2 linked regions of the Thermotoga maritima MSB8 genome follow. Each later gene encodes a partner of the first gene's protein in a complex. Links are inferred from orthologs where the notes say so. Each region holds a gene or a part of one and is shown in the gene's direction. Other genes may lie near its edges. The genes, in order: prmC and prfA.

What was found.
Region 2: the proteins of prmC (region 1) and prfA are in contact, whole or in part, in a crystal structure (PDB 2B3T), measured with the Escherichia coli proteins. The link is inferred for Thermotoga maritima MSB8 from one-to-one orthologs.

Annotation. Positions count from the first base shown.
Region 1 is NC_000853.1:516,092-522,133, forward strand. Bases 1,310-4,210 are described here. They hold prmC (peptide chain release factor N(5)-glutamine methyltransferase), read left to right. Parts: upstream 1,310-2,286; coding sequence 2,287-3,135; downstream 3,136-4,210. Other genes in these bases: TM_RS02500 (ABC transporter permease), read right to left, coding at 1,310-1,701; TM_RS02505 (thiamine-binding protein), read right to left, coding at 1,673-1,957; TM_RS02510 (metal-sulfur cluster assembly factor), read left to right, coding at 2,030-2,338; TM_RS02520 (DUF6115 domain-containing protein), read right to left, coding at 3,116-3,595; TM_RS02525 (NAD-dependent protein deacylase), read right to left, coding at 3,632-4,210. Outside these bases: TM_RS02490 (ABC transporter ATP-binding protein), read right to left, coding at 1-5; TM_RS02495 (ABC transporter substrate-binding protein), read right to left, coding at 2-952; more of TM_RS02500, read right to left, coding at 949-1,309; more of TM_RS02525, read right to left, coding at 4,211-4,366; TM_RS02530 (DUF4897 domain-containing protein), read right to left, coding at 4,338-4,961; trpS (tryptophan--tRNA ligase), read left to right, coding at 5,010-5,996; TM_RS02540 (segregation and condensation protein A), read left to right, coding at 6,006-6,042. UniProt on the Escherichia coli protein: Methylates the class 1 translation termination release factors RF1/PrfA and RF2/PrfB on the glutamine residue of the universally conserved GGQ motif, i.e. on 'Gln-235' in RF1 and on 'Gln-252' in RF2.
Region 2 is NC_000853.1:1,382,242-1,388,245, forward strand. The notes cover bases 1-2,863. They hold prfA (peptide chain release factor 1), read left to right. Parts: upstream 1-849; coding sequence 850-1,878; downstream 1,879-2,863. Other genes in these bases: TM_RS06900 (type IV pilus twitching motility protein PilT), read left to right, coding at 1-832; flgB (flagellar basal body rod protein FlgB), read left to right, coding at 1,895-2,278; flgC (flagellar basal body rod protein FlgC), read left to right, coding at 2,275-2,697; fliE (flagellar hook-basal body complex protein FliE), read left to right, coding at 2,704-2,863. Outside these bases: more of fliE, read left to right, coding at 2,864-2,988; TM_RS06925 (cyclophilin-like fold protein), read right to left, coding at 2,969-3,343; Fe-S cluster assembly ATPase SufC, read left to right, coding at 3,605-4,345; Fe-S cluster assembly protein SufB, read left to right, coding at 4,342-5,736; TM_RS06945 (SufD family Fe-S cluster assembly protein), read left to right, coding at 5,747-6,004. UniProt on the Escherichia coli protein: Peptide chain release factor 1 directs the termination of translation in response to the peptide chain termination codons UAG and UAA.

The DNA of each region.
Region 1 (6,042 bases):
ATCACGGTAGGAACTCGTTTGTGAACGCCTTCGTCACGTCTATCATCTCTTTCAGGAATCCCATAGAGTGAAGCCATTCCGCGTATCTCCTCCAGACTTCTTCTTTCTGGTAGCCCCATTTTTCCGCGTCCGCTTTGTACTGGCCTGCGAGGTACTTTTGAGATTCTACAACGATCTTTTCATCCAGTTCCGGAGCGTATTTGAGAAGTATTTTGGCTGCCTCCACAGGGTGCTGTATTGCGTACTCGTATCCCTTGGCCGTGGCTCTCAAAAATCTTCTCACGAGATCTGGCTTTTGTTTCATGAGAGATTCGCTCGTTATCAGAACCGGTGTGTAGTAGTCAAAGACTTCGTCTATATCCTTCAGCGGGAGAAACTCTATCTCTATCCCTTTCACCTTGCTGGCAACGCCGTCCCATCCGTAGAAGATCCAGGCAAAGTCGAACACATCGTTCAGCGTTCCTGCGAAGAAATCCATCTGTCCCACGTTCACAAAAATCACCTTTGAAGGATCTGCACCGTATTTTCTCATGATGTATTCTATGGTCGCCTTCTCTATGGGAGAACCCCAGCTTCCGTATCTCTTACCCTCCCAGTCTTTCACACTTTTGATTCCTTCGTCCTTTAGCCATGCGAAACCTGAAGTGTTGTGCTGAATGATGGCAGCTATGGAGACGATGGGCATTCCTTCTCCTCTGGAGAGGGTGACCGCTTCCTGATAGCTCACGCCGAATTCCGCTTTTCCACTCGCTACAAGCTGTTCCGCCGTCAACCGAGACGGTTGAACGATCTTCACATCCAATCCTTCTTCTCTGTAGAATCCAAGGTCCTTGGCTACGTAGAGCCCCGTGTGGTTCGTGTTGGGATACCAGTCCAGTACCACCGTTACCTCTTCAGCGAAAAGTGCGAGGACAGAGATCAGAAACATCGCAATGAAGATCAGTCTCTTCATTGTACCAGCCTCCTTTCCTCGAACCAGGGTGTGAGTTTCCTGGAGAGAATATCAGCTATCTTGAAGACGACAACACTGAGCAAAACTACAACTATCACAGAGAGAAAGAGCCTGTCGGCTCTGAAGGTGTTCATCGCCCTTATCATGTATATGCCCAGACCCTTTTCTGCTCCAAGCCACTCTCCTATCACAGCGGAAACCACAGCGTATGTGGCGGATATCTTGAGCCCAGAGAGAACGTAAGGTAACGTGTGCGGCAGTACAAGGTACCTGTAGATCTGGATCTTTGTTGCCTTCATCACTTTGAAAAGATCCAGAGCGTCCTGATCGATCGTTCTGAATCCTTCGAGAGTGTTGAGTGCAACTGGAAAGAGTGTGACGAACGCTACTATGCCTATTTTCGTGCCCACGCCCAAACCGAACCAGATGATGACGAGCGGTGCCACGGCCACGATGGGTATCGCCTGTGAGATGATGAGGATCGGGTACATTACCTCTTTCACTGTCTGGAACAGATCCATCAGAACCGCAAGCCCCACTCCCAACACGAGGCCTATAACCAGGCCAGAAAAGGCCTCAAGGATCGTGTAGAGACTGTGATCCATCAAGATTTTCCACTGCGAAAGCCCTTCGAGGACTATGGAAGAAGGTTTGGGAAGAAGATACTGTGGAACTTTCGAGAACTCCCACACGAAAATCAAAGCTATAAAAAACAGCCATTTAGCGGTACTTCGATACCTTCTCTTCAATCGTGATACCTCCAGCTTTGTAATCGATGTCCAGCTGTAGAACGAATCGTTTCGCGAACTGTTCAAGGTATCTGGCAAGCTCTTTCACACGATCCATGATTTCTTCGAATTCACCTTCCACGGTGGTGTTGGAGGGACCCACTTCGTATTTCATGCCCCATGAAGAGATCTTTTCGATCGCTCTGTCGATCACCTCGTGGAGTCTTCCATCTTCCACGGCGGGAACCACCTTTATGGAAACCGTTACTTTCGGCATTTTTCCACCTCCTCAATTCGGCTCTTCTAATTTGAATTATAACATAGTATAATAGAACCGGGAGGGATGCCGATGTCGAAAAAGGTGACTAAAGAAGATGTTCTGAACGCCCTGAAAAACGTGATCGATTTTGAACTCGGTCTGGATGTGGTGAGTCTGGGTTTGGTGTACGACATCCAGATAGACGATCAGAACAACGTGAAGGTCCTCATGACGATGACCACACCCATGTGTCCTCTCGCCGGAATGATTCTTTCCGACGCCGAAGAGGCGATAAAGAAGATCGAAGGAGTCAACAACGTGGAGGTGGAGCTCACATTCGACCCACCATGGACACCAGAAAGAATGTCTCCGGAGCTGAGAGAAAAATTTGGAGTCTGATAAGAGACTGCTCTGGAAAACTCGAGGGAGTGACCGAAACTTCTGTTCTTGAGGTGTTACTCATCGTTTCCCGGGTGCTTGGGATCCGCAAGGAAGATCTCTTTTTGAAAGACCTGGGAGTTTCTCCAACTGAGGAAAAAAGGATTCTGGAACTCGTGGAGAAAAGAGCAAGTGGATATCCCCTGCACTATATCCTCGGTGAGAAAGAGTTCATGGGCCTTTCTTTCCTCGTGGAAGAAGGCGTTTTTGTTCCAAGGCCGGAGACGGAGGAACTGGTCGAACTCGCCCTCGAGCTGATAAGAAAGTACGGAATAAAGACAGTCGCAGACATAGGAACAGGAAGCGGAGCCATTGGAGTGAGCGTTGCGAAGTTCTCCGATGCGATCGTTTTCGCGACGGACGTTTCTTCCAAAGCCGTTGAAATCGCCAGAAAAAACGCGGAAAGACACGGTGTTTCCGACAGATTCTTTGTGAGAAAAGGTGAGTTTCTTGAACCGTTCAAAGAAAAATTCGCATCGATCGAGATGATCCTTTCGAATCCTCCATACGTGAAATCGAGTGCTCATCTGCCAAAAGATGTTCTTTTCGAGCCTCCAGAGGCACTTTTTGGAGGAGAGGACGGTCTTGACTTTTACAGAGAATTTTTCGGCAGGTACGATACGAGCGGAAAGATTGTGCTGATGGAGATAGGAGAAGACCAGGTGGAGGAGTTGAAAAAGATCGTTTCCGACACTGTTTTCCTGAAGGATTCCGCCGGAAAGTACCGTTTTCTCCTTCTCAACCGGCGTTCCTCTTGAACAGCTGGAGTATCAGTCTAACTTCTCCAACCGTGATACCAAGATTTTTGGCGATATCCACTTCTGAAAATCCCCTGTCGTACATCGAGACGATTCTTTTTTCTATAGCGGTTTCCAGTTCCTCTTCTTTTTCTTCGACTTTCGTTTCTTCCTGCTCTTGAATAACAGGGATAATTGGTTTTTCCATCTTTTCAGATTTTTCCCCGCCATTTTCAGAGGAGAAGATCCTTTCTCTTTCTATCTCAGACATCTTAACCATCAGCCTCGACATCACGGTGTTGGCCTCGGATATGAGTTTTCTTAACTCTTGTGTCTTCTTTTCGAGGAGTTCGAGTCTGTTGGCCGACAGGTAGCGGAACTTTCCCATGAGTTCCATGATCCTCTCTTCTATATCCTCCTGATTTGGCTCTTTCGTGTTACCGTTTCTCCCAAGGAGAAGATATGTCCACGAAAAGACCACTGTTCCCACCGTGGAAAGTAAAGTAGTCTACGAGATTCATGAGATACCTCCCTCTTCCATCACTCTTCTGGCGAACTCGACGACGTCCATGTTGTACTTCAAAGTTGCGATATCGTCGAAAGGAGTTTCTCCCAAATTCACGATAACGAGCTTTCCGCCACTCCTGACAGTTATGAGGGGAAGCTCGGCAGCGGGATACACAACGAGCGAAGATCCCAGGACGATCATCAAACTGGCTCTGGATGAAAGCCCGATCGCTTCCCTGAGGGCATCTTGCGGCAGATTTTCCCCGAAGAACACGATGTTCGGCCTGATCAAGCTGTTGCAGTCGTCACAGAGTGGAACATCCGATGATTCGAGTTTCTTTATAACATCTTCGACGGTGTATTTTTTCTCACATCTCACACAGTAATACTCCTCAACGTTTCCATGGAGTTCTATCACTTTTTTACTGCCCGCTCTCTGGTGAAGTCTGTCTATATTCTGTGTGATCACAGCCTCTATCAGGCCCTTTTCTTCCAGTTTTGCGAGCAGCACGTGTGCAAGGTTCGGTTTTGCTTGTAACATGGGGAAAATGCCTTCTTTAGCGAATCTGTAGAATTCCTCAGGGTGAGAATAGAAGAAATCTATGTCGAAGACATTCTGGGAATACTTTTTGTATATCCCATTCGGTCCTCTGAAATCTGGTATGCCGCTTGGGGTACTGATACCGGCTCCCGTGAGAGTGACGGTCAATCTGGATTCATTGAGAAGATCCAGGAATTCCTTCATTTTCATTCACCCTTTTAAAGATAACTTTTGGAAACACCATGGATGAATCTGGACGCCAGATCAGAGTGTTGTTCTCACGTTCAGATGGGGTTGGTGTGACCGATATCACAGCTGCGTCTTCAGGTAATTTCACGACGATCTCCGTTTCACCCGCTACGTTCATTGTGAGACTTCCCATGCTGGTGTCCAAGACATCACCCTTCACCTGTGCAGCTCCCCTCAGGAGCGTTGTTTCTGTGACTTCGAGCATACCTCCTGTGTCTTCAACTCTCACGTTGTAATCCAGTGGAACTATTTCTCTTCCAACTTCTTTGCTGATCTGAGAAAAGTATTTATTCAACTCCTCCTTAGATGCAGAAGCATAATTGATCTTGTACTCTTCTTTTTTCTTCTCATCTTTAAAATAAAGCTTCGCACTGGTGGTGAACGTGGCGTTCCCGGAATAATCGTATTCCATGGTGCTCCTGTAGTATACTATTTCAAAGGGAGCTCTTCCTCCCAGAAAGAAAAAGAGAAATTCGACGAGCATGAAAACAACCATGATGATCAGCAAGATGTAGATGGTTCTTGAGCTCAACCTTTTCACTCTCCTCATTCTTGATATTCTCAATTAATATTATCACAGAACATGGAGGGATAAAAGTTGAGAATACTGAGCGGCATGAGACCTACCGGAAAACTCCATATAGGTCATCTCGTGGGAGCTCTGGAAAACTGGGTGAAGCTTCAGGAAGAAGGAAACGAATGTTTCTACTTTGTCGCGGATTGGCACGCTTTGACCACCCACTACGACGATGTTTCGAAGCTCAAAGAATACACCCGCGACCTGGTGAGGGGATTTCTCGCCTGTGGAATAGATCCTGAAAAGTCCGTGATTTTTGTTCAGTCTGGTGTCAAAGAGCACGCTGAGCTTGCACTGCTTTTCAGCATGATCGTTTCTGTTTCACGTCTCGAGAGGGTTCCCACTTACAAAGAGATAAAAAGTGAGCTGAACTACAAAGATCTTTCCACGGCTGGTTTTCTCATCTATCCCGTTCTTCAGGCAGCCGATATTTTGATCTACAAAGCTGAAGGAGTACCAGTCGGTGAAGATCAGGTTTACCACATAGAACTCACGAGGGAGATCGCCAGGCGTTTTAACTATCTCTACGATGAAGTCTTTCCAGAACCAGAAGCAATTCTGTCTCGGGTTCCAAAGCTTCCAGGAACGGACGGCCGAAAGATGAGCAAAAGCTATGGGAACATAATAAACCTAGAAATCTCGGAAAAAGAACTGGAACAGACGATACTGAGGATGATGACCGATCCAGCGAGGGTGAGAAGGAGCGACCCTGGAAATCCGGAGAACTGCCCCGTATGGAAATACCACCAGGCGTTCGACATCAGTGAAGAAGAGAGCAAATGGGTATGGGAAGGCTGTACAACGGCCAGCATCGGCTGTGTTGATTGTAAGAAGTTGCTGTTGAAGAATATGAAACGAAAATTGGCACCGATCTGGGAGAACTTCAGAAAAATAGACGAAGATCCACACTACGTGGACGACGTTATAATGGAAGGGACGAAGAAGGCCAGAGAAGTGGCTGCTAAAACGATGGAAGAAGTGAGAAGGGCCATGAACCTGATGTTCTGAGGTGAAAGAATGGATCTTGTCTTCAAACTTCCCGTTTTCGAGGGAC
Region 2 (6,004 bases), 860 kb from region 1 along the record:
GATAAGGGTGAGGGGAAACCTCTACTACGAGAGAAAGAACCCCGCTCTCGCTTTCAGGTTGATACCAAAAAAGATCAGAACTTTTCAGGAACTGGGACTACCAGAGATCTTGAAAACATTCGTTGAGAGAAAGTACGGCTTGATATTGGTGGCTGGTCCCACAGGAAGCGGAAAATCCACCACACTCGCCGCCATGATAGATCACATCAACGAAAATTTCCCACACCACATAATAACGATAGAAGACCCGATAGAATACGTTTTCACAAACAAAAAATCTGTGATTCACCAGAGAGAACTCGGTTCAGACACGGACTCTTTCTACAACGGATTGAAGTACGCTCTGAGGCAGGACCCGGATGTGATCCTCGTGGGAGAAATGAGAGACCTTGAGACAATGGCTCTCGCTCTCACCGCGGCGGAAACGGGACACCTCGTTCTTGCCACGGTTCACACGAACTCCGCGGCTTCCGCACCTGAGAGAATCATAGATGTTTTTCCAGCACATCAGCAAAGACAGATCGCTCTTCAGCTCGCGAACACCTTGATCGCCGTGATTTATCAGAGGCTTGTACCGAAAGCCAACGGAATAGGTTTCACTCCGATCCTGGAGATCATGGTGGGAACTCCGGCCGTGAGGAACCTGATAAGAGAAAACAAACTCCACCAGCTCGAATCTCTGATACAGGCTGGTGCGAGACACGGAATGGTCCTCTTCGATGACGCACTCGTGAAAGCCGCACTCAAAGGAGAGATATCCAGAGAATCCGCTCTGCAGTTTGCCAGGAACCAGGAGGAGGTGGCTCGAAGATTAGGAATGAAGCCCTCGTAGAGAAGATCTCCTCGATAGTGAAAGAAAAGAAAAAAGAGATCGAAAAGCTCCTCGCCAGGCCAGATCTGACTCCCGAACAGATGAAGAACTACGGGATGGAATACGCAAAGATAGAAGAAATAGAGAACATCACAAACAGAATAAAAGAAACTCAAGAGTTCATCGAACTTTTGAGAGAAGAAGGAGAAAATGAACTGGAGATAGAAAAGTACGAGAAAGAACTTGACCAGCTCTATCAAGAACTGCTCTTTCTTCTTTCTCCAGAAGCGAGCGATAAAGCAATCGTAGAAATCAGACCAGGCACGGGTGGAGAAGAAGCCGCTCTCTTCGCGCGGGATCTGTTCAGAATGTACACCAGGTACGCAGAAAGAAAAGGCTGGAACCTCGAAGTCGCTGAAATCCACGAAACGGATCTCGGTGGAATAAGGGAAGTGGTCTTCTTTGTGAAGGGAAAGAACGCTTACGGTATTTTGAAGTACGAAAGCGGTGTCCATAGAGTCCAGAGAGTTCCTGTTACAGAGTCTGGAGGGAGAATCCATACGTCCACCGCTACCGTTGCCGTTCTTCCAGAGATTGAAGAAAAGGATATAGAAATCAGGCCGGAAGACTTGAAGATAGAAACTTTCAGGGCATCGGGACACGGTGGACAGTACGTCAACAAGACCGAATCCGCTGTGAGGATCACACATCTTCCAACGGGAATAGTGGTCTCGTGTCAGAACGAAAGATCTCAGTATCAGAACAAACAAACCGCTCTGAGGATCCTCAGAGCAAGACTCTACCAGCTACAGAAGGAACAGAAAGAAAGGGAGATCTCGCAGAAGAGAAAATCACAGATAGGAACTGGTGAGAGAAGCGAAAAAATCAGAACTTACAACTTCCCCCAGAACAGAGTTACGGATCATAGAATAAACTACACTTCTTATAGACTGCAGGAGATCCTCGATGGAGACCTGGACGAAATCATATCGAAGCTTATAGAACACGACATAGAAAACAACCTAGAGGAAGTTTTAGGAATTGGAGCCTCAGTCGAAGAAAAGTAATAGTGGAGGTGTGAAGATGTTCAACACGAACTTCTACACGCTAAAACAGGCGATGGACGTTGCTCTTTTGAGACAGAACGTTCACTCACTGAACATAGCAAATGTGAGCACACCCGGTTACAAAAGAAAATACGTGGCATTCGAGGAACTTTTGAAGGAATCAGAAATGAAACTGAAGCTTTCGAAGACAAACGAAAAGCACCTCATCGGTTCAAAGAATGTCGTAGAACCACGTGTTCTTGTGGACAACACAACCACCATGAGAAACGATGGAAACAATGTTGATATCGATTACGAGATGGTCCAGCTTGTGAAGAATGGACTCAGGTATCAGGTGCTCACCAGACTCATGTCGCTGAACATAGATAGGTACAATGCCGTGCTGAGGGGTGTCAGATGATGAGCGAATTCGAGATCATGAACATCAGCGCAACTGGAATGTCCGCTCAGAGACTCAGAGTCGAGATCGTCTCAACAAACATAGCGAACGCTGAAACCACCAGAACTGAAACAGGAGAACCTTACAGGAGGAAGGTACCTGTGTTCGCCGAGTATCTGAGAAGAACACCAAATGGTAAAATAGAAAGCGCTGGGGTGAAAGTTGTAAAAATAGAGGAAGACCCTTCACCGTTCAGACTCGTATACGATCCTACACACCCTGACGCGGATGAGAACGGATACGTGAGGATGCCCAACGTGAATATCGTCAGAGAAATGGTGGATCTGATAAACGCGCAGAGAGCATACGATGCGAACGTGGCGGCTTTCAATGTGACAAAGGCTATGGTGAACAGCGCCCTTCAGATAGGAAGGGGGTAATGAGCGATGGTTGACAGGATAGAGGGACTCGGCCCTTTGAGCCAGAGTGGAAAGACTCAAAAGAAAAGTGAAAACAACTTTTCAGAAGCGCTGAAAGAAGCACTGGAAAAGGTAAACGACATACAGAAGAAAGCCGAGAAGGCAGCGGATGATTTCGCCCAGGGCAGGATAAGCAACATACACGAGGTTATAATAGAAGCCGAGAAGGCTTCCATAGCGTTGAGGCTCACCGTCGAAGTAAGAAACAGAATCGTGGAAGCTTACAGAGACATCATGAGGATGCAAATCTGACGGCGACCTTCTCGCCGTCTTTTATTTTTTTCAGATCTTCCAGCCCTTCCACGATCTTTCCTATCACGTTTACAGCACTCGCTGGTTGAATTTTGTCATCGCTCATGGGAGTTTTCCCAAAGAACAGACACAGCGCTTTTCCCGGAGGCCAGTATCCAACGTCTCCTATTTCAACTACTTCCCTTGGGTTTTCCATCTTCTGAACGTTCACAGGAGTTGAGAAGTATATCTCCTCGCCCCAAGTGTTCACGACACTTTCGAATGGAATTTTTTCCTTCAACAATTTGACGACCTCGTATTCCTCATTGAGATCTATCACACATTTTCCACTTTCAAAGAGGAGTTCAACTCTCATGTTCGCTCCCTCCTCAAAGAAGAAGGGCACCTTTTTGGAGGTGCCCGGGTGGTGCCGGGGATCGGACTCGAACCGACACGGGGTTGTGAACCCCAGCGGATTTTAAGTCCGCTGCGTCTGCCAATTCCGCCACCCCGGCTCCTTTTTTTATTATACCACATCGTCAGAAAGATTATTTCAACCTTACAAAAATCAAAACTTATTCATAACAACCGCACGTGTGTTATAATCAATTAGGAAAACATAAGAGGAGGGAACGAAATGCTCAGAATAGTGAATCTGCACGCGAAGCTGAGAGACGAAGACAAGGAAATATTGAAGGGCGTGAATCTGGAGATAGAAAAGGGAGAAGTCCACGTTCTCATGGGTCCAAACGGTAGCGGAAAATCGACCCTCGCGAACGTCATCATGGGAAATCCCAGATACATTGTGACGGAAGGAGACATCGTTTTTGAAGGAAATTCCATAAAGGATCTGCCCCCAAATGAGAGAGCAAAACTCGGTATAATGATGACTTTTCAGAATCCATACGAAGTTGAGGGAGTGAAGCTTTCTCAGTTTCTCATCACAGCTCATCGGAGGATTCATGGAGAGGATAAAAACTACCTGGAGTTGAGGAAAGAACTCGAGGAAACCGCTGAAAAACTCGGTTTAGACAAGGATTTCCTAGAAAGGTACCTGAACGTCGGATTTTCCGGTGGAGAAAAGAAAAGGTCTGAGATCCTTCAGAGTCTCTTCCTTCGACCGAAACTGCTCATCCTCGATGAGATAGACTCGGGTCTCGATGTCGATGCGTTGAGATTGATCGCAAATCTGATAGCTAGACTGAACGAAGAGGGAGTGACACTTCTCATCATCACGCACTACAAAAGACTCCTCGATCACTTGAAGAGAATAGATAAGGTTCACGTTTACGTAGATGGACGTATAGTCACAAGCGGCGGTCCGGAACTGGCAGACGAAATAGAAGAGAAGGGCTACTCCCTGGAGGGTGTGAGATGATGGAAAGACTGATAATTGACGATTCACGATTCAATTTCGTGCCGAAGGTGAAGACCGCCTACAAAGCACCTCCCGGTCTTGACGAGAAGCTGATAATGGAAATATCACGCGCAAAAGATGAACCGGAGTGGATGTTAAAGCACAGGTTAGAATCACTGAAAGTGTTCAACGAGTGGCACAATCCCAGATTCGGTGTGGACATATCCGGCCTCGACCTCGGAAAGATAGTCTCCTACATAAAACCCGACGCGAAGAAGAGCACCTCCTGGGAAGAAGTTCCAGAAGAGGTGAAAGAGGCTTTCGATAAACTCGGGATACCGGAAGCGGAAAGAAAGTACCTCGCGGGTGTGGGAGCTCAGCTCGACTCGGAGATTGTCTATCAGAACATGAAGAAAGAGCTTGAAAAGATGGGCGTTATCTTCCTCGATATGGAAAGCGCTGTGAGGGAGTACCCCGATCTTGTGAAGAAATACTTCATGAAACTCGTCCCCATCACCGATCACAAGTTCGCTGCTCTTCATGGAGCCATATGGAGCGGTGGAACCTTCTTGTACGTCCCGGCGGGTGTGAAAATTCCCATGCCGCTTCAGGCGTATTTTCTGATGAGCAATCCCGGTATGGGGCAGTTCGAGCACACCATCATAGTCGCTGAAGAAGGCAGTGAAGTTACCTTCATAGAGGGTTGTTCTGCTCCAAGGTACAACATCATCAATCTTCACGCTGGAATGGTCGAAATATACGTCAAAAAAGGCGCAAAGGTCAAGTACCTCACCATTCAGAACTGGAGCAAGAACACGTACAACCTCAACACAAAGAGATCGATAGTCGACGAAGAAGGGTCGATGACCTGGGTCTCGGGCTCACTGGGAAGTCAGAAGACAATGTTGTATCCAATGACCATACTCAAGGGAAAAGGAGCAAGGGCAGAGAGCATGTCCATCACTTACGCGGGACCGGGACAGCACATGGACACCGGTTCCAAGGTTGTTCACCTCGCTCCATACACGAGTTCGATCGTCAGCGCAAAGAGCATTTCTCTCGGTGGAGGCTGGGCTTTCTACAGAGGCCTTTTGAAAATCACAAAGGAAGCCGTGAAGAGCAAGGCCTCCGTTGAGTGCGCGGCTTTGATGCTCGACAACCGATCGAAGAGTGATACCGTTCCGATCATAGAAGTGGAAACAGACAGGGCAGACGTCGGGCACGAGGCGAGGATTGGAAGGATAGGGGAAGACCAGATTTTCTACCTCATGAGCAGGGGGCTCTCTGAACAGGAAGCAAAGGCGATGATAGTGAAAGGATTCGTTGAACCCGTGGTGAAAGAGCTTCCATTCGAGTACGCCGTTGAGCTGAACAAGTTACTCGAACTGGAAATAGAGAAGAGCATAGGGTGAGGTGTTCATTATGGAAAAGACTCTGGTGATAGAACATGACGGTGAAAAAGCGGTCGTTTGGGAAACTCCTCAGATTTTTTCCGAAAACGATTACGACTACGAAGTGCTTGAAAAGGCCCTGGAGAACACCGGTGGCCCTCTGAAAGAGTGGAGAAAGAAGAAGTACCAGGAGTACAAAGAATGGGGATTCCCGAGATGGAAAAGGTGTAATCTCGATGGCATGTCTCTTCCAGAATTGTCTTTCAAGCGGATAGACCTCGATGTTGAT